Regions from separate parts of the Clostridium sp. DJ247 genome, predicted to be linked through region 1. Evidence: riboswitches for the same ligand, from Rfam matches in the RefSeq annotation. Region 1 holds a riboswitch; each other region holds the start of a gene.
The links. A riboswitch is a leader RNA that binds a small molecule or an ion and turns the genes downstream of it on or off. The one in region 1 is predicted to bind S-adenosylmethionine.
Positions count from the first base shown of each region.

Region 1 (5,262 bases):
ATTAGCTTTTAATTTATTAGTTATTTCTATTAATTCATCAATTCTCTTAGCTGCAATAGTTAATTTTCTCTTAGTATAAACATAGTTTTGTGATATTCCACCAGCATACTCATCCATTATTTTCTGCATAGCTTCTTCCACTTGATCTATAGTATAAGTAGCATCTACATTTTGAAAAAATTTATTAACTTCTTTTAGTTTATTTTCTATTTCTGCATTATCTAATGTCTGTTGTTCTACTTTTGCTATATATTTAAGTGCAGCTTGTGCAGCTATTTCTCCTTCAGCAAAACAACCTGTTACATATTTCTTAGGACTTCCTCCTGTTACATCTCCAGCCGCATATAACCCATCTATAGTAGTTTTTCTATTGGTATCTACCCAATATCCACTAGCAGTGTGTCCACCTACTATATAAGGTTCAGTTCCTTCAATTTCAACATTCTCAGTAGATGGGGAAGTATTACTATCTACCCACTTTAAGGTTTGAGCTGGTGCCATATTTAAATATGCTTTAAACAATTCTTGTTCTTGTTCTTTAGTTATGTCTTTAGTTTTTAAAAAACAAGGTCCTCTGCCTTCTAGATTCTCCATTACAGTTGAGTAAAGTCTATTAATTGTAGTACCTTTTCCATAATTAGCAACATAACGTTCCTCAGAGCTGTTTACTTGTGGTGTTCTTACACCTTGAGCTATAGTACCTGTAGGAGCTATAGTATCTTTACATCTTAAAGCTATAAATCTCATTTCAAAAGTAGTCATCTCTGCGCCAGCTCTTATGCCCATAGCATAGCCTGCACCTGTATTAAAAGGGCTGTACCACATTTTGTGTCTTGAAAATGTAGGGTTATTAGGCTTGTATATACCTGCTGCTCCCCCTGTAGTACATATAACCGCTTTTGAATAAATTACAAAGAACTTTTCTTGGTAAATTGAAAATCCATAGGCACCTATCACTTTTCCATCTTTTACTATGTAGTCTATAATATTTAATCCATTTAAAATTTTAATGTTTTTCTCTTTATTTACTGCATCTGCTAGTATAGGTTTAATATTTTCTCCGTTTATCTTTATACTTCTCTTTCCTCTTGAAACATACTTTCCATTATCATCTTTCAAGATAGGAAGTCCCATATCTTCTACCTTTTTAGTAACTTCATTTAGTTTTTTAGCTATAGTATATATTAAATCTTCTCTAACTACGTTATGAAATTCTTCTTTTACATAATCAACAAAGGATTCAGGAGTTTCTCCATCTACTATATATGCGTTTAATGCATTAACTCCTGCTGCAAGACATCCACTTCTTTTTATATTTGCTTTTTCTGCTATTATTACCTGAATTGAAGGGTCCTCAGCGGCAGTAAGTGCTGCAAAGCATCCGGCTGCTCCTCCTCCTACTACTAAAATATCAGTATTTAAAACTTCAAAATTTAGTCCCATCCTGTCACTCCCTAATTTTTATTTTAAACTATATCTATTGTTTAACTTTAGTTATCATTGAGATAACTTATAATAGATTCTACACACTGTTCTAAACTATTTAAATGTGTAGATACTATTAATTCAGGATTTTCAGGTTTCTCATAAGGAGAGTCTATTCCTGTAAAGTTTTTTATTTGTCCGCTTCTAGCTTTTTTATATATACCCTTTGGATCTCTTTGTTCACAAACTTCTAAAGGACAATCTACGAAAACTTCTATAAAATCTTCTCCTAGTAACTTTCTAACCTTCTCTCTATCCTCTCTAAATGGAGAAACAAAAGTACCTATGGTAATAATCCCAGCATCTACAAAAAGCTTTGAAACTTCCGCTATTCTTCTTATGTTCTCTATTCTATCCTCTTTTGTAAATCCAAGATCGGAGTTTAATCCGTGTCTTACATTATCTCCATCTAAAAGGTAAGTGAGCTTGCCCATATTATGCAGTTTACTTTCAAGAGCTGAAGCTACAGTAGACTTACCTGATCCAGAAAGTCCTGTAAACCAAATTAACTTTCCCTTTTGTTTTAAAAGATTTTCTCTGTGTTCCCTCTTAATATTCATATTGTGCCAAACTATATTAGTTGCCTTTATATCCATAAAATCACCTCATATTTTTAGTTAAGGGAATATTGAATATCCCCAAATTATTTATAAATTACTTCACATCTTTTTTATAATATCAAACTTTTATGTAGAAATTATGTAGATGAGTATACTCATCTAAAAATCACGAAAAATAGTTAAACCATCTTTTCAAACGAAAATATTTATTATTAATTTTATAAAAATTTTACATCTTTTTTGTATAATAATTTTACAACTTGTAATATTCTTAGTATTTTATTATTAATACTATAATTATATATAAAAAATAAAAGGCTGTCTTATCAAGTATAAGAAAAACAGCCTTTTATCTAAGTTGAAACTATTTCAAGTTAAATTAAGCATTTTTCTTATCTCTCAGAATATCTGTAATTCCGCAGGAATTGACACCGTTACACTCGAATGAGAATGTTGGTTGTCGGGCTTCATAGGGCCAGTCCCTCCACCGCTCTTGATAAGAATATGTAACATATTTCAAAGTTACAAACATCCGACTTATATCTACATATTATACTGTTTTCTTACTAAATTGTCAATTAATATTATTACTTTTTCAATTTTTTAGTAAATTTTTAAATACCATAAAACAAAAAACTTCTACCTCTCTACAGAGGTAGAAGTTAACTTCCACAGTTCCACTCTGTTTATCATGATCTTAAAAAAACGTGATAAATCTAACTATCAATACAACTTACTTTTTATGCTTTAACGGGCATATCCGCTGAAGTCTACTAAACTTCAATTCAGAGCTCCGAGATGCACTTCAACTATTTTCAACTCAAAATCTCTCACACCTAAAAAGATTTCTCTCTGAAAGTTTCCTAATAGCTTACTCTTCTCATCAAAGCATTTCCTACTATTCCTATATGTTAAGTAAATTATAATTGGTAATTGGTTTAATGTCAACACCATATTTGAACTTTTAACAATAGGTTTTAAATTCATAATTTTTATTTATTATAACGTAGAATCTTAAATTATACAAATTAAAGCCAAGGAAAACCTTGAACTCCTAGAATTTAAATTCTTATTTTATAAATTATATATAGTACATAATATTATCTTTTTCACTCATATATTTGTTAACTAAATCCTCTAAAGTAATAGAATCAAAATAATTGTTTATTTTATTATTTATAATGTTCCATAGATTTTTATTTATGTATTTATCTAATTTATCAGTAGTAGTTGTTTCATCTACATCTACTAAAGCTAGTTTTCCCTCTAGAGCTCTTAATATTTCACCAATAGTAAATTGATTTGCCGGCTTAGATAATAAATAGCCTCCTTGAGATCCTTTTCTCCCTATTACAAAGCCACTTTTTCTCAAAGCGGAAAAAATTTGTTCTAAATATCCCTCTGAAAGATTTTGTCTATCTGAAATACTTTTTAGTGTAACTACCTCAGATTTTGAATATATAGCTAAGTCAATAAGAGCTTTTAACCCATATCTACCTTTAGTTGAAACTTTCATAAGCTCTCCTTTCCTAGTAAAATAATCTGACATTCTTACTATTATTATATATTATGAAATAACAAAAAATAAATTTATTTTAATTATACTATTTATCAGTGGCATAATCTAGTAATATGCTATGTGGAATAAATTAAATTTAAAAGTTCCAGTTCTATATAGGGTTTCAGACTTGAAACTCTATATATTCATTATAAACTTATTAACAGCCTTTGCTACACCTTCTTCATCATTGGTGTCTGTTATATAGTTGGCTTTTCTCTTTACTAGATCTATTGCGTTTCCCATAGCCACTCCAAGACCTGCATATTCTATCATTGAAAGATCATTTTCACTATCTCCAATAGCTATTATCTCTTCTCTTTTCAAGTTATAATAACCAGCTAAAATTTCAACTGCCCTTCCTTTAGAAGTTCCTTTACAAGTAATTTCTATGTTATCTCTTGCAGAACTAACCACTTCTACATCATCCAGTTTCTCTACTTCATTTCTAATTTTTTGTAACTCCTCTTCATTCCTATTAGAAATTATGCATTTGACTATATTCTCCTCTTCATTATGTAAAATAGTTTTCCATTGTTCTATATTTTTTACATGTATTATTTCTATTTTTTCTTCCTTAAGCAAAGTTTTCTGCATAAGAAGATTAATAATAGATTTATCTAACTTATTTCCAAGATACATTTTCTGCGAAGTATGAAACTCTAATGCCGCTTCATATTTGCTGCAAATATTTAATATTTTTGTAGATAATTTTTTACCAAGTATACTCTTATATATAATTTCATCTTTATCTTTTTCTTTTATAAAGGCTCCATTGGCTGCAATAACTGGCGACTTAACCCCTATAAGGTCAGAGTAGTATTCTGCGTTATCATATATTCTGCCTGTAGTTATAACAATATGAACTCCATTATTATGTGCATTTTTTAATACACTTCTTGTATTTTCTGTTATTTTTCTTTTGCTGTTTAAAAGTGTGCCATCCATATCGATACAGACTAATTTATAACTCATAAACACTCTCCTGTTCTATAATAACTTACGTTAGTTTGCTCCTAACTATTTTAACTCAATAATATATCTATATAAAGCTTACTACTTAAATACACTTTTCACAACCATATTCCCCTGTATTTTACAAAGCTTTAAAGTACAAGTTTAGAAGCTAACGAGTATATTAATTAAGTTTAAGGCTTCCCTTCTTGCAGTGCAGCTACAACTTCACCTATTATTTTAAATCCATCTTCAATGTGTTTTTTAGAAACTCTAGAAAATCCAAGTCTCAGAGTGTTTTTCCCCTTGTTATCTGTGTAAAATATGTCTCCTGGAGTAAAAATTACTCCCCTCTTACAGCACTGATCTAATACTTCTCTTGCATCTATTCCATTTAACTTTATAAATATATGAAGTCCACCTTCACCAAGTATTTCACTACATAAAATATATTTTTTAGCACATTCTACTGCATACTCATATTTTTCTTTATAAACTTTTCTAGATTTTTTTATATATCTTTCAAAAGTGCCACCTTGAAGATATTCATAGAATATCGCTTGGTCTAAGGATGATGTATGAATGTTTCTAGCCCTTTTTACACTTTCTAAATAATCTATTAACTTACTATCTCCTAGTATCCAACCTATTCTCATACCTGGAAAAAGTATTTTGGAAAAGCTTCCTATGTATATAACACTGTTA
Region 1 is NZ_JABAIW010000023.1:36,272-41,533, forward strand. It holds gene HGI79_RS10875 (adenylyl-sulfate reductase subunit alpha) at 1-1,443, opposite strand, end outside; gene cysC (adenylyl-sulfate kinase) at 1,491-2,081, opposite strand; SAM riboswitch class I at 2,435-2,548, opposite strand; gene HGI79_RS10885 (Rrf2 family transcriptional regulator) at 3,127-3,561, opposite strand; gene HGI79_RS10890 (Cof-type HAD-IIB family hydrolase) at 3,742-4,578, opposite strand; gene HGI79_RS10895 (PLP-dependent aminotransferase family protein) at 4,752-5,262, opposite strand, start outside.

Region 2 (5,262 bases), on a different contig from region 1:
TTTGTCTGAGTCTCTTGCTACAGTAAGTATATGTGGTGTATTGGGTTCATACTTAGGAAATGGACTGGAAGAAAAATATGGGGTTCCCTTTGTAAAAACAATTAACCCATTAGGGGTTTCGGGATTTGAAACTTGGCTTAGAGGAATAGGTAAAGCTATAGATAAAGAAGCAGAAGTTGAAGCTTATATAGAAAGAGAGAGAGCAAAGTATTTACCTAAAATAGAGGAAGTTAAGAAAGAACTTAAGGGATTAAGAGCTGTACTTGGAATGGGTCCTGGATATACCTATAATGAAAGATTGGTGATAAATAGTTCATATGTGGGATATTCAGGTGGACTTAAACTTTTAGAAGATATATATTCAGTAGTTCTTACAAGATTCAACTAGAACAAGGAGGAGATACTCAAAATACAGGATAATATTTTTATGAGAATAAGAGGTGTTATGATGGCTTATAAGATAGCAGTAGCAAGTAGTGACGGTAAAATAATAGATCAGCATTTTGGCAGAACTACAGAGTTTTTAGTTTTTGAAGTAGAAGATAATAATTATAAATTTTTAGAATTAAGAAAGGCTCACCATTTTTGCAATAATGGTGGGCATGATGATAATAGACTTTTGACATCAGTAGAAACACTTGAAGGCTGCAGAGCAGTGTTGGTTGCTCAAATAGGAAATGGAGCTGTGAGGGTTTTAAGAAGTAGAGGAATAGAAGCTTTTGACATACAGGATTATATCGAAAATGCTTTGAAAAAATTAATAAAATACTACTCTAAAATTGATGTGGTTAGAACTAGGGAGGCATAATTATTATGGCTGTATTAAAATATAGAGAGGCGTTGAATGATATTTCTTCATACACCCCAGCAAAGTCCCTAGAAGAAATTGAACGAGAATTAGGATTAAATAAAATTATAAGACTATCTGCAAATGAAAATACTATGGGGTGTTCGCCCTCTGTACAAGTAGCAATAGAGGAAGCTTCAAAAAACCTATATCTTTATCCAGACGGTTTTTGCAGACAGCTTAGGAGTAAATTAGCAGAAATAAACAACGTTGAGCAGGAACAGCTGATTTTTGGTAATGGTTCTTTTGAATTATTGTCTTTGATTGCTCAAGCCTTCATTAATGCTGACGAGGAGTCTATTATACCAGAACCTACCTTTGGATGGTATAAGGTAGTTACCTTATCAATGAATGGAGTTATCGTAAGTGTTCCTTTAGAAAATCATGCAATTAATCTGGAGCATATAAAAAGCAAGATTACGGATAAAACAAAAGTAATATGGCTATGTAATCCTAATAACCTAACAGGAACAATTTTTGGAGAAAAACAATTAGAAAAATTTTTGGAAGAAACACCTTCAGATATAATTGTTGTATTAGATGAAGCTTATGATGAATTTACAACAAGTGATGATTATCCTGATTCAATAAAACTTATAGATAGGTATCCTAATGTAATTATTCTAAGAACTTTTTCTAAAGTTTATGGACTTGCATCTCTAAGAATAGGTTACGGTATTGCTAATTCAGAACTCATAAGCTACCTTAATAAGATAAGACTACCTATCAATGTCAATGCAATAGCTCAAATAGCGGCTCTTGCAAGCTTATATGATGAAAGTGGAAAAGTTACTGATTTTAATATACTTAATACATCCCCCAAGCTTGTTTTAGCGGATACTAGAATAATTGCTAATGCACCAGTAAGATACCTTAACGCTGGTATAGGTGATACTATAGTAAAATGGTATGAAGCAGCTCCTAATTCTATAGAAGGAAATAATGATATTTCGCTGAGAATTGGTTTGCAGACTGCAAAGCTTGCACTTGATATATTGCATAATAGTTCAGTATCAGCTGCAAAGGAAATAGAAAAAAATCATGTAAACAAAGAAGTAAGCGAAGTAATAGATGCTATTATAATACTGGCTGATCTTGTTGGAAGTATTAATGGAGGAAATCATAGAGCCGCAATAGCTCATGCAATTCATAACAGCTTAACAGCTATTCCAGAAACCCACGAAAGTCTTCACGGAGAAAAAGTAATATTCGGGTTAATTGTTCAGTTTATATTAGAGGGTAAGCTACAAAAAGAAATAGAAGAGCTTATTGATTTTCTTAACTTATTAAATCTTCCCGTTACGCTAGAACAGTTAGGAATAAAGGATTCAGTACCTGAAAAAATTGCTAATGTTGCTAACGGAGTAAATATAGCAGCAGAGGAATTGGACAAGATAAATTTTGAAGTAAATAGTAACTTAATTGAGCAGGCAATTATAAAGGCAGACCAACTTGGGAAAAGTAGGTTGAAAATACTATTACAAAGTTAGATTAAGGTAAAAAAGGATATAGGGAAAAGTTAGGTGTAATGGATAAAACTTATTTTTTAGGTATTGACAGGGATAAATGTTTCCAATATAATAATTATATGTTATACAGCACGTATAATTATTAGAAGTTTTTGTAAACTTAATATGTATATTCTTATCAAGAGAGGCGGAGGGACTGGCCCTATGAAACCCAACAACCGGCATTTATATTTACTTTAAATGTATCGGTGTTAATTCCTACAGAGTAAATAGTACAATTTTGTACTATACTGGAAGATAAGAAAAGTAGTAGTTTTGTGAAATGATTTTTCGTTAACGAAGGCTATTTTTCTTAGGTTTAGGAAAGATGGCCTTTTAAATTTAGTTAATATGACCATATAATACAGTTCTGGGATTATAAATGATTAATTATTTTCTCTAGAAAAAGTAAATATGGCACAATTTATAAAATTTTTTAGTTGACCAGAAACACTGGAGACTAAGTTGTCTTAATTTTATTGAGATAACTTAGTCTTTGTTTATTTTCAAAAAATTTATTTAAAAGGAGGACACATAATGAAGAAGAAAATTAATCTAAATACTCCAGTAGTACAAAGCCGTGAACAGCGTCTTGGCACTATAATTGCATGGGATGGTAAAGCATCAGATTTGGCACAGGAATCGGTTAACGCTCGTAGAGGTTGCGGCGGTGGTGATGGGAAGAAATCATGTAAACTTTGCGAATTTAGGGGACCTTTTACCCAAGGATCAGTTTGCAGTGAGCAGATGGTAGAATGTCAAGCAGGTCATGTTCGTGGTGCAGTGCTCATTCAACATTCGCCTATAGGATGTGCAGCAGGTCAAGTAATATACAACTCTATATATCGTAATGGTCTTGCAATGCGTAATTTACCTGTAGAAAATATGCATGCAATTTGTACCAATTTACAAGAGGGTGACATAGTATTTGGAGGAATTAAGAAACTTGAACAGACTATACGTGATGCTTGGGAACGTTATAATCCAAAAGCAATATTTATTGCCGCTTCCTGTGCTACTGGAATCATAGGTGATGATATAGATAGTGTGGCAAGCAAATTTGAGAAAGAATTAAATATTCCTGTTATTCCTCTACATTGTGAAGGATTTAAATCCAAACATTGGAGTACTGGATTTGATGCAACACAGCATGGAATTGTACGTCAAATTGCACGTAGAAATCCTAAAAAACAAGAAGATTTGGTGAATGTTATTAACCTGTGGGGATCAGATATATTTAAACCAATGTTAGCAGAGTTAGGACTAAGAGTTAACTATGTCATTGATCTAGCAACTGTAGAAGACTTGGAACAAATTTCAGAAGCAGCGGCTACTGTGGGTTTTTGTAACACTCTGTCCTCATATATGGCAGCAGCCTTGGAACAGGAATTCGGTGTTCCGGAAGTTAAGGCACCACAACCATACGGTTTTGCGGGAACAGATGCATGGCTTCGTGAGTTAGGTAGGGTAACTCACCGTGAAGAACAGGTAGAAGCTTATATAGCTAAAGAACACGCAAGAGTAGCTCCACGTATAGAAGAGCTGCGCAAATTATTAAAAGGCAAAAAAGGCTATGTTGCTACTGGTTCAGCTTATGCCCACGGATTAATTGCCGTACTTAGAGAATTGGGAGTTGAAGTTAATGGATCATTAGTATTTCACCATGATCCAATTTATGATAGTGGTGATCCACGACAAGATTCTCTTGCTCATCTTGTGGGCAACTACGGAGATGTACCATCTTTTAGTGTCAGCAATCGTCAGCAGTATCAGTTCTATGGATTATTACAGAGAGTGAATCCAGATTTTATTCTTATTCGTCATAATGGTTTAGCACCATTGGCATCACGTTTGGGTATTCCAGCTGCTCCATTAGGTGATGAGCACATTGCTATAGGGTATCAAGGAATTATTAATTTAGGAGAATCTATTCTGGATATTCTTGCACACAAAAAATTCCATCAGGATTTGGCTGCTCATACTAAGCTCCCATATAAAAAATGGTGGTTAGATCAAGAAGATCCTTTCCTATTAGCAAGAGAATCACAACTATCTAAGGCTTATTAATATACTACTTCAAAAGGAGTGAATAAATTATGTTAACAAATGCAATTAATATAGAAAAGACCAATTCAATTCAACAGGTTCGTTATGTTTGCGCTATTGCTGCTATGCATAGTGCTTCTTCAATACCAAGAGTAATTCCAATTACCCACTGCGGTCCAGGTTGTGCGGATAAACAGTTTATGAACGTTGGATTTTATAACGGTTATCAAGGTGGTGGATATGGAGGAGGAGCGGTAGTACCTAGTGTTAACGCTACAGAGGAAGAAGTTGTATTTGGAGGAGAAAAACGACTAAGCGGATTAATTGAATCTTCTTTGAAGATTTTGGATGCAGATTTATTTGTGGTACTTACGGGTTGTATTGCAGATATTGTGGGAGATGATGTAGGAGCTGTAGTAAGTAAATTTCAGGAAAAAGGAGTTCCTATAGTATTTGCTGAAACAGGTGGATTTAAAGGAAATAACTTTACAGGACATGAACTGGTTACTAGAGCTATTATAGATCAGTATGTTGGCGAGTATCATGGACCACGAGAGCAAGCTTCAGTGAATGTATGGTCCTTACTGCCATATCACAACACTTTTTGGAGAGGAGACCTTACTGAAATAAAAAGGATTCTAGAAGGTATAGGTTTAAAGGTAAATATCCTTTTTGGAAAGGAATCACAGGGTGTATCTGAGTGGAAAAATATACCTAAGGCACAGTTTAATTTAGTGCTTTCTCCTTGGCTTGGATTACAAACTGCTAAACATTTAGAAGAAAAATACGGTCAACCATTTTTGCATGTTCCTGTAATTCCTATTGGAGCAAAGGAAACTACTTCCTTCCTACGTAAGGTGG
Region 2 is NZ_JABAIW010000022.1:16,762-22,023, reverse strand. It holds partial or broken gene HGI79_RS10490 (nitrogenase component 1) at 1-307, shown strand, start outside; gene HGI79_RS10485 (NifB/NifX family molybdenum-iron cluster-binding protein) at 428-808, shown strand; gene HGI79_RS10480 (aminotransferase class I/II-fold pyridoxal phosphate-dependent enzyme) at 814-2,337, shown strand; SAM riboswitch class I at 2,489-2,620, shown strand; gene HGI79_RS10475 (nitrogenase component 1) at 2,893-4,422, shown strand; gene HGI79_RS10470 (nitrogenase component 1) at 4,452-5,262, shown strand, end outside.
Region 2: another riboswitch for S-adenosylmethionine. It lies ahead of HGI79_RS10475 (nitrogenase component 1); the one in region 1 lies ahead of cysC (adenylyl-sulfate kinase).

Region 3 (5,262 bases), on a different contig from region 1:
TATCTGTATCAAAGAAAACTTTAGGTTTAAGCCCTGATGCATAATTTTCAAATCTTGATAACAATATCTGTTCTTGAGATTCAGTTAAAAAATCTGTAATAACAGCAAGTGAAGGCAACCAACCTAATTCATCTGATATAAATTTGCTTACTGCTGGTACATAATTTGAATCACCGACTACAATTCCATAACGTTGAAAATCAATGTCATTAAATATATCAGATATTCTTTCAAAATAGTCGTAGTATATTTCTTTTTCCTTTTTTATAACATTCTCTATAGTTTCTTCTTTAACATCTAATGCCTTTCCTACAATACGTAAAAACTCTGCAGTTTGTCTTGCCCCTATTGGTATTGAAGTGGAAATAAAAGGTGTCTTATGTATTTCTTCAAAAACCTTAGCAGGCTTAATTCCATAAATATCTGAAACTATTATATTTAGTCTTGCATCACCCGCATTTTTAAGATCTTCTAAAGTTTCCTCTTCTCCAAAGAAAGTATTAGCTTTAAACCCAAGCTTACTTAAAAGTCTTTTTAATTCTCTCAAATTACCTTTATAAAAAGCATCTTGACCTGGTACTAAACCAAATATATTTACTACATCTTGTTTCTTTTCCTCTTTTTTTATAACAAATTCTTTAAACAATGCTTCTAGAAGCAAATCATAGCCTGTATAAGAGTTACCTTTGAATCCACCTGTTTCTACATTTAAAACAGGCTTTTCACTATTAGCAAATTCACCAGTAACACTTTTAGTATCATCACCTATCATTTCCACCATACAACCTGTTACTACCACATATAAATCACCATCCATTATTTCAAGGGTAGTTTGTATTTGCTCCTTTAATCTTTTCTCACCACCAAATACTATATGTTTTTCTATAACATTAGAACTTGGTAATGACATACCTGAAGCGTATCCGCTTCCAAAATGACCTGCTCCTGGGCTTATTGCATTTGAAAGATTACTACCACAACCTGGTGCTGCATGAATTATAGGAATAGTTCGATGTAATGCACGAATTGTACCTAAAGCCCCTCCTAAAGCACATGTATACCTGGGTCTATCAACAAATTTGCTCATGTTATCCCCCTACCTAATTAATAAAATTCTTAATATAAACAAAATAGACTTAGAATATCTCACTGAGTTAACATTGAGAAATCTAAGTCTCCAGTATTTCTGGTCAACTATAAATTCGTTTCCTTTACATCTTTTGACACAAAAACTACATTAGCATTCGCTCTTAACAATTCTACTGCTTTTTCTATACCTTTATTGATTGGCTCATACATTTGAAATATTTGTATCCCTTTTTCTACTAATTTTTTTGTAGGTTCAAAACCTACTCTAAAGGTTAATACAGCATCACATTCCTTTATCTTTTCTATAATTCTTAGAATTTTATCCTCATGCTCATCACATTCTTCTACTCCATTACAATATTTATCTATAGATCTTTTTTCTACAAATTTGATTTCACCATTTATATAATCATAAATGTAAAATTCCGATGCATGACCAAAATGTTGATCTATATTTATACCTGATTTACTTGATATAGCAAACCTATATGCTTTTTTATCATCCTTAATACTCTCTTCTTTATTATTTTCAATTCTCTCTATATCTTTTTCTTTTAATTTATTTATACTTCCGCACCCTTTACTTCCACAACCATTACTTTCGCAACCTTTATCCCTAAAGTCTGCAGAAATATCCTGTGACAAAATACCTATAGCATCAGCTCTACACTGTTTACAGTGATACATTTGTCTTAGATCTAGTTGGCATTTTTTTCTCATTTCATTTAATTCAGCATTACTAACACTAGATAGATTTGCAAATACACTACCTTCTACAGGTATCATTCTCATTATATTAGTAACATAAGCTCCACATTCCTTAACCTTTTTAACTATGTCTGGAATATGCTGGTCATTAATACCTTTAATCATTACAATATTAACTTTACAAATAACTCCCTTAGAAGTTAAATATTTAAGTCCAGATAATTGATTATTTAAAAGTGTAGCTCCTGCTTCTTCTCCTGTAAGGTTATTTCCCAAGTAGTTAATCCATTTATAAATTTTGCCACCTATTTTAGAATCAACTGCATTTATAGTTATTGTTACATGGGAAACTCCTAACTCCACTAGTTCCTTAGCATAAAAAGGTAACATTAATCCATTAGTAGATAAACAGAAGGTTGTTTCTTGAGATTCTTCTCTAATTAGCTCAATAGATTTTTTAACTTCATCAAAATTAGCTAAAGGATCTCCCGGCCCCGCTATGCCAAGAACTGTTAAATTATTTATTTTGCTCTTTACTAATTTAAATTTTTCAAGTGCTTCCTCTGGTGTTAAAACCTCACTTGTTACACCAGGTCTACTTTCATTTACACAATCATATTTTCTACTACAAAAATTGCAGCTAACATTACATTTTGGTGCTACTGGTATATGCATTCTAGCATATTGATGAGCTCCTTGGTTATAGCAAGGGTGTGAGGCTGTTTTTTCTTGAATATTTTTTAGTTCATATTGATTTACTGACATTATATTCATCTCCTATACCTACTTCATATAATTATTCTTTAAATTAATGACCTTATATCATAATTATGAAAGCTATTAAATTAGTTATCTTTTTAGATAAAATAAAAAAGACCAAAGCTATCCACTGTAAAACAGTTTACTAGTCTTCAGTCTTTCTGATCAACTAATGTAAAATCATAAAATATAATATTGCAACTAACAAGTTATTTTTAAAAATCTTTATTACCAAATGGCTTTCATATCTACAGTTAAGGATTTTTCATAAAAATAAAAAGCTATCTTTCTCTAAATAAGAAAAATAGCTTTCATTAACAAAATTTATTCCATAAAACTACTATTTTTCTTATCTACCAGATTAGTAAAAACTATTCTGCAGGAATTGACACCGCTACACCTAATAATAGGTACCGGTTGTCGGGCTTCATAGGGCCAGTCCCTCCACCGCTCTTGATAAGAACAATCATATTTAATTTTTATAAAAAACTAAAACGCTTAATAAGATATAGTAAATATATACTTTATATAAATAATACTAAATATGTTATTCCATGTCAATACCCAAAATATTTAAATAAGTTTTTTATTAACTATTGTGCCTTCCATAAATAACTTCTTTTTTTTATAATGTTGCATAAGAAGATATCTCCTGTGCTACATTCTTTGAATTTTGTACGGTTTTTTTAGTTTCTTTGGAATCATCTTGAAGCAACTCCCATATTTTATGTCTCAACAAACTGAAATCTGTAGATGATCTTAAATCTCCGTTATCTCTAGGTCTTGGCAAATTAATATCAATAATTTCTTTAACAGTACCTGGATTCCTTGTCATTACAGCTACTCTATCCGATAAAAAAACTGCTTCTTCAATACTATGGGTAACAAATATTATAGTTTTATTTGTCTTCTCCCATATTCTAAGCAATTCTACATGCAGAGACTCCCTTGTCTGAGCATCAACAGCAGCAAAAGGTTCATCCATAAGCAGTACTTCAGGATCATAAGCTAAAGCCCTAGCAATAGCTATTCTTTGCCTCATGCCACCAGACAGTTCATGAGGATATCTTGACTCAAAGCCTTTTAAACCTACCAATTCAATATATTTTTTGCTTATTTCTGCTCTATCTTTTTTTTATCCTTTTTATTTCTAATCCAAATTCAACATTTTTCTGGACCGTTCTCCAAGGAAAAAGAGCATAACCTTGCATTACTATACCACGGTCTAGTGCAGGACCTTTTACAAGCTTCCCATCAATATAAATTTCACCGGTATTTTTTGTAACCAAGCCAGAGGCTATATCTAAAAAAGTTGATTTTCCACATCCGCTTGGACCAACAATTGAAATAAATTCCCCATTTCTCACATTAAGATTAAAATCTTTAACAGCTACAAATTCTTCCTTTTTTGCTAATTTAGAGTTTTTTAAGTTATATACAAGCCCTACATTTTTTGCAACAATTTTATCTTTTACACCTTTATTTTCTTTAGAAGTCAAACCCACATCTAATATACTTTCATAACTCATAAATATGATATCCTCCTTTTTTTAAATTTGAAGTTCTTATTTCTGAGCAAATAGTTCTGTACTTAAATATCTTTCACCAGTGTCTGGAAGTATAACTACAATTTTTTTATCTTTATTTTCTGTTCTTTTAGCTATTTGCAGCGCCGCAAAAGCAGCAGCACCAGAAGAAATTCCCACTAAAATCCCTTCTTCACTAGCAAGTCTTCTAGCTGCTTCAAAAGCTTCTTCATTTTTTACTTTAAAAATCTCATCTATTATTTCTATATTTAGTACATCTGGTATAAAACCTGCTCCTATTCCTTGGATTTTATGCGGTGCTGGATTTCCTCCTGACAACACAGGCGAATCAAAAGGTTCCACTGCAACAACTTTAACATCACCTTTTTTCTGTTTGATTGCTTCCCCAATACCTGTAATTGTTCCTCCAGTACCAACACCACTAACTAATATATCTATATTTCCATCTGTATCCCTCCAAATTTCTTCTGCAGTAGTAGCTCTGTGTATTTCGGGATTAGCAGGGTTTTTAAATTGCTGTGGTATAAATGAATTTTCTATTTTTGTTGCTAGCTCTTCTGCTTTACGTATAGCTCCTCTCATTCCTTCTGCGCCTGGAGTTAAAACCAATTCAGCATTGTAGGATTTTAACAAATTACGTCTTTCTAAACTCATTGTATCAGGCATAGTAAGGATGAGCTTATAACCTTTAGCTGCTGCAACAAAAGCTAAGGCTATACCAGTATTCCCACTAGTTGGCTCAATAATCACTGTATCTTTATTTATCAACCCTTTGTCTTCTGCATCCTTAAGCATTACATATCCAATTCTATCCTTAACACTACCTGCTGGGTTAAAATATTCCAGTTTAGCTATTACATCTCCCTCAGCTGCAGAAGCAAATTTATTTAATTTTACTAAAGGTGTATTTCCTATTAATTCAGTTATATTATTTAATATTTTAGACATAATCTTTCCCTCCTAAAATTTTCTTTTGACTATAGCAACCTATTGGAAATCCTCTAAAACTACGGAATATATATCTTCTGTTAAACGTAGAGCTCCCTCATAGCCAACATAAGAGCGACTTAATACCATTCTATCACTTATTGGGGTTGATACAGAAAGCTGATATGCTTTAAGCTCTCTACCCATAGCTCTATCCCAAGCACTTCCAATA
Region 3 is NZ_JABAIW010000022.1:7,669-12,930, forward strand. It holds gene HGI79_RS10440 (nitrogenase component 1) at 1-1,087, opposite strand, end outside; gene nifB (nitrogenase cofactor biosynthesis protein NifB) at 1,195-2,562, opposite strand; SAM riboswitch class I at 2,903-3,019, opposite strand; partial or broken gene HGI79_RS10450 (ABC transporter ATP-binding protein) at 3,182-4,085, opposite strand; gene cysK (cysteine synthase A) at 4,122-5,051, opposite strand; gene HGI79_RS10460 (nitrogenase component 1) at 5,091-5,262, opposite strand, start outside.
Region 3: another riboswitch for S-adenosylmethionine. It lies ahead of nifB (nitrogenase cofactor biosynthesis protein NifB); the one in region 1 lies ahead of cysC (adenylyl-sulfate kinase).

Region 4 (5,262 bases), on a different contig from region 1:
AGGTAGAGTATTAGATTTGATAAGAAGAAAGGTTATTAATCTTAGTGCTATTAGATTTTTTATACTTGATGAAGCTGATGAAATGCTAAACATGGGATTTATTGATGATATAGAAGAAATTATTAAAAACTGTAATAAGGATAGACAGACATTATTATTTTCAGCAACCATGCCAAATGAAATTAAAAAATTAGCTAAAGGATATATGAAACCTGATAGTAAGCATGTATCAATTGTAAAAAATGAAATGACAGTAGCTACTGTGTCTCAATATTATTATGAAATTAAACAAAAGGATAGATTTGAATGCTTATGTAGAATATTAGATGCTGAAGAACCTACTGCAGCCATAATTTTCTGCAAGACAAAACGTGGTGTAGATGAATTAGTAGATACTATGCAGGCAAGAGGCTATAATGTAGAAGGCATGCATGGAGATATGAGCCAAAATCACAGATCAAACACTTTAAAAAGATTCAAAGAAGGTAATTTAGATTTCTTAGTAGCTACTGATGTTGCAGCAAGAGGTATTGATGTTGAAAATGTATCTCATGTTATTAATTATGATCTTCCGCAGGATATAGAATCTTATGTTCATAGAATTGGTAGAACTGGAAGAGCTAAGAGAGAAGGAGTTGCGTATACTCTTGTTACCGCTAGAGAATATATGACTCTTAAACAGATTGAAAAATATACAAAAAGTAAAATAAAAAGAAAAGAAATCCCAACAGTTGATGAGATATTTTTATCAAAATATAAGAGTATAGTTGTGAAAATAAAGGAAACACTTGAAACTGAAGACTATAAAAAGTTTGTTCCTTTGGCGGCAGAATTGGATGAAGAATTCAATTTAGTTGATGTAGCAGCTGCTTTATTAAAAATGATTTACGAAAAAGAAATAAGCTACGATTATACAGAAAATCTTATAGGATCAACATCTAATTTTACAAGATTATTTATCACCGTAGGACGTATGGATAGGCTTAACCCTAAACAGCTAATCCAGTTTTTAAATGATAATGTTACCAGTAGTAGAGTAGATATAGGTAACATAGATATTCTTGAAAAGTTTTCATTTATTGATGTAAATGAGGATTCCGTTGATTCCATATTAAAGTATTGCCAAGGTAAAAATTTATGTGGAAGAAAAGTTAAAATTGAGATATCTAAAAAAAGATAAGGATATAAGGTTAACGAGGTTGTCTACAGGAAACCTATGTCTATAGAATATAATAACCACCAGTATGACGTCATATATACCAGTCTGGTGGTTATATGTTATTAATTACTGAAAATCTATGGTTATATATTTAGAATTATTTAGTTCGTCATTATAGCTAACCCAACTAAATTTTCCACCTCTTTTTAAAGCATCATAAGCTTTACTAACGCACTGTTCTACATCATAGATATTTCCATCATAATTTAAAATTTTTATACTTACACTAGTAGTACTATTACCAAGAGCATTCTTTATAGTCTTATAAAATTCACTATAATTTTTAACTACAGTTATAATGTTTCCAGATTCATCTTTTTCAACTAAGTTTAAATTATTAAAGTTATACTGAGTATTTATGCATTTAGGATATTTACTTCTATCCCATCTATGATTTTTACTAATCTGTTCATCTGTAACGTTAAAATAAGAATGCCTAAGATGATTTGAACCATCACGGGTAGTAGGATCATCCCAAGTTGTATCTAGGTGATAATATTCACCACCTATTTTAACTATATTCCAAGCATGGCTAATCCAATTTTTACTGTCATTAGCATCACCAATTACTAGTATAGATTCAATACCAACGGCTTTCAATAGCATGTCCATAGCTTCTGCATATCCTTGACATACACCAATGCCTTTTATTAAGATACCATAAGCTGTATTAGATTCTTTGGGCATATTACCTGTATAGAATCTGTTATCGTATTTAGAGTTATTTATTATATAATCATGAAGAGCTGCCTCTTTTTCATAATCTCTCATGCCCGGTTTAATTACACTATTTACAATTTGTTGAATCTTTTCATGTACTATCTTGTCTTTACTCTTCAGATTTTCTTTACTGTCAATGTACTCAAAATTTATTATTAACTTAATAGGAATAGAAAATTTTACTGTACTTGAAGCTTTTATACAAATACCATTTAATTCAGGAGTACTCTCTAAAATTTTATTAAATACATCAAGGTTATATATTTTCTTATTATAATTTTTTATTCTAAGAGTTATGCTGCTATCATAGTTACTCATAGCTTTCTTAACTGCATTATAATAATCATCATAATTACTAATAATTGTATTATTTACTTCAGCACTATTGTTAGTTGATGAATTGTTAACAGATTTGGATATTTTTCCATTAACACTATAAGATAAAAAAGAAAAAGTTAATATTGAAAGTATAGTAATTCCTAAAAAAATTTTAAAAGGTTTATTATTAAACATAGTATCTCCCTTTTCTTATATCAGCTTTAAATTTTTAAAATTATTTTAACTTGTCAGCTTTGCAAAGACTTAAGAATAGAGCAATCCCTGTTGAATCTATAATAGATTATTTAAAGCAAATATTACAAATAAAACGTAGTTATACTAATAGTATTCAATATTATTAGTATCATAGTTTATAAATAAACACAATGGCAATGTAAATACAATTGGGGAATTTTATGTAAAGCTCCTTATTGGAAAGGTTAAGAATGTATTAAAATTAATTTATAACAAAATATATTGATTATTAATTACTGTTTTGTTATAATAAGGTTAAGTGAATATGGAACTTCTTATCAAGAGAGACTGAGGGATTGGCCCTATGACGTCCAGCAACCTGAACTTTGTTTCAAGGTGCTAATTCCAACAGGTGGTGGTAACCTGAAAGATAAGGAACTAGAATGATATAATCTTCTTGTAGCTTATCTACAGGAAGATTTTTTATATTTGTATATGTAAGAAGTTCCCCATATAATATCAATTTAGTGAAAGGAGAATAAAAATGGGTATGGATAGTGTTATAAATCATTTTTTAAGCAGGGGACTTGAATGCTCAGTTACAAAATTCTTAAATAATGAAAGTGAACTTTATAATGAACATAAGGAAAGAACATTGGAAACAGAGTGTGTTGGAAAAACTTTAGCTTTTAAAGTAAGAAATGATAGCATATTAATTGTAGTATCAGAAGATTTGAAAATAAGCAGTAATAAGTATGAAAATTATTTTAAAGTGAAACCGAAAATATTAACTAATAATGAAACTATAGATATAACAGGGCATCCTTTGGAAGGGCTAAGTCCCTTGGGGCTAAAAAAACCACTAAAAGTTTATATTGATGTTTCTTTGAAAAAGATTAGTTATATATATATATGTGCTGGATTGAAAAACTTTGTTGTAAAAGTTGCACCTAGAGAGTTGATGGATTTAACTGATGGACAATGGCTTGATATTTGTCAACATGAAAATAGTTATGCCTACCATTAAGGTGGCAGCTTATTTAATAAATAAAAAATATATAGTAGTAGGAGTGTAATCTAAATGATAGAAAACATAAAATATAAAAATTTAATCAACTATTTGAAAAAATTAGAAAGTGTAGTTGTGGCTTTTTCAGGTGGTGTTGATAGTACCTTTGTAGCTAAAGTAGCAAAAGAGGCTTTGGGAGATAAAGCATTAGCTTTAACCGTAGTGGCACCTTATATACCTAAATGGGAAATTGAAGAAGCAAAGATTGCAGCAAAAGAAATAGGTATAAAGCATGAACTTTTAGAAGTTCCTGTAATTATAGATGAAATAAAATTTAATCCATCTGATAGATGCTATTTATGCAAAACAGCTGTTTTTACAAAAATAAAAGAAAAAGCAGCTGAAGAAAATTTTAAATATGTAGTAGATGGAACTAATGCAGATGACACTAAGGATTATAGACCTGGACTTAGAGCTTTAAAAGAACTTGATATAAAAAGTCCACTTTTGGAGAATGGTATAGTAAAGGCTGAGATTAGAGAGTTTTCCAAGGAATTAGATTTAAAAACTTGGGATAAACCATCTTATGCTTGCTTGTTGTCTAGGATCCCATATGACGTGGAAATAAAGATAGAAGAGCTAGATAGGGTAGAAAGGGCAGAAAAATATCTTATTGATTTAGGCTTTAGAGCAGTAAGAGTTAGAAGTCATAATAACTTAGCAAGAATCGAAGTTCCAAAGGAAAACATAGTAAAACTTTTCAATAATGATTTGTTTGAAACTATATCAAAACAATTGAAGAGCTTTGGATTTAAATATGTTACATTAGATTTGGAAGGATATAGAACTGGAAGTTTAAATGAAGTATTGGAATTAAATAAATAACTATAGATAACCATGCCCGAAATTTAACTTATACCACCGAATATGATACCAAACTTCAGCACGTTAAAAATTTTTAAAGTACCATCAATTTTGGCAGCATATTCCTACGTATAAGTTAAATTTAAGTTGATGATATCTATAATACTACAATCTTCTTTATATTTACAAATAAGTATTATATACTGGAGATGCGGTAGAAATAAAGTGAAACTAAGTAGCTAGTAAAATATATTCCCTTTAAGTAGACAACAGTTTATGGTGGCTACTTAAAGGGTAAATTTCTGCGTTTTAAAACATATTTAAGATGAAATGATGTGTTTATAAATTGTAGAATATTCAATATTTAATTATAACAATTTCAGATTTATCTAGCTAATTCATCATTATCTATAATATAAGCCTAATTGTATAAATTCTCTATATGAATACTACTATTTTTTTCCTTAATAGCTTTAATAATCATTGAAATATCTCTATCTGAAAAGCAGCCAAGTGGAATTCTTAGGGTTTTAGGAGTAGCTTTTAAGCAACCTAATCTTTCTTTTATAACTACATAGCCAAATAATTCTCTATAACCCTGTGACTTGCATATAGATTCTATGCACATTATATCAAGTATCTGTATTCCGAAGGGTCCCCTAAAAATTAAGTTATCAGGTGTTAACTCTATATAGATTCGTTTAATCTTAAAAGCTACTATTATTATTAGGAAGTAGCATGAAATTATAATTGGAGTTAAAAGAAAAAGAGCTAAGGGAAATACTAACAGTGAATCTAATATCATCTCATTTTCTATTATTGCAGCAGCTAGTGGTAAGCAAACAACAGGTATAACTATAAATATACAGAGAAAAATAGAAATTAAATACTCAATAAATTGCTTAGGGTAAAAGATACTTGGTTCTTTATTTTTAGT
Region 4 is NZ_JABAIW010000030.1:34,968-40,229, reverse strand. It holds gene HGI79_RS13060 (DEAD/DEAH box helicase) at 1-1,180, shown strand, start outside; gene HGI79_RS13055 (transglutaminase domain-containing protein) at 1,286-2,452, opposite strand; SAM riboswitch class I at 2,785-2,889, shown strand; gene HGI79_RS13050 (YbaK/EbsC family protein) at 2,997-3,479, shown strand; gene larE (ATP-dependent sacrificial sulfur transferase LarE) at 3,534-4,346, shown strand; gene HGI79_RS13040 (hypothetical protein) at 4,747-5,262, opposite strand, start outside.
Region 4: another riboswitch for S-adenosylmethionine. It lies ahead of HGI79_RS13050 (YbaK/EbsC family protein); the one in region 1 lies ahead of cysC (adenylyl-sulfate kinase).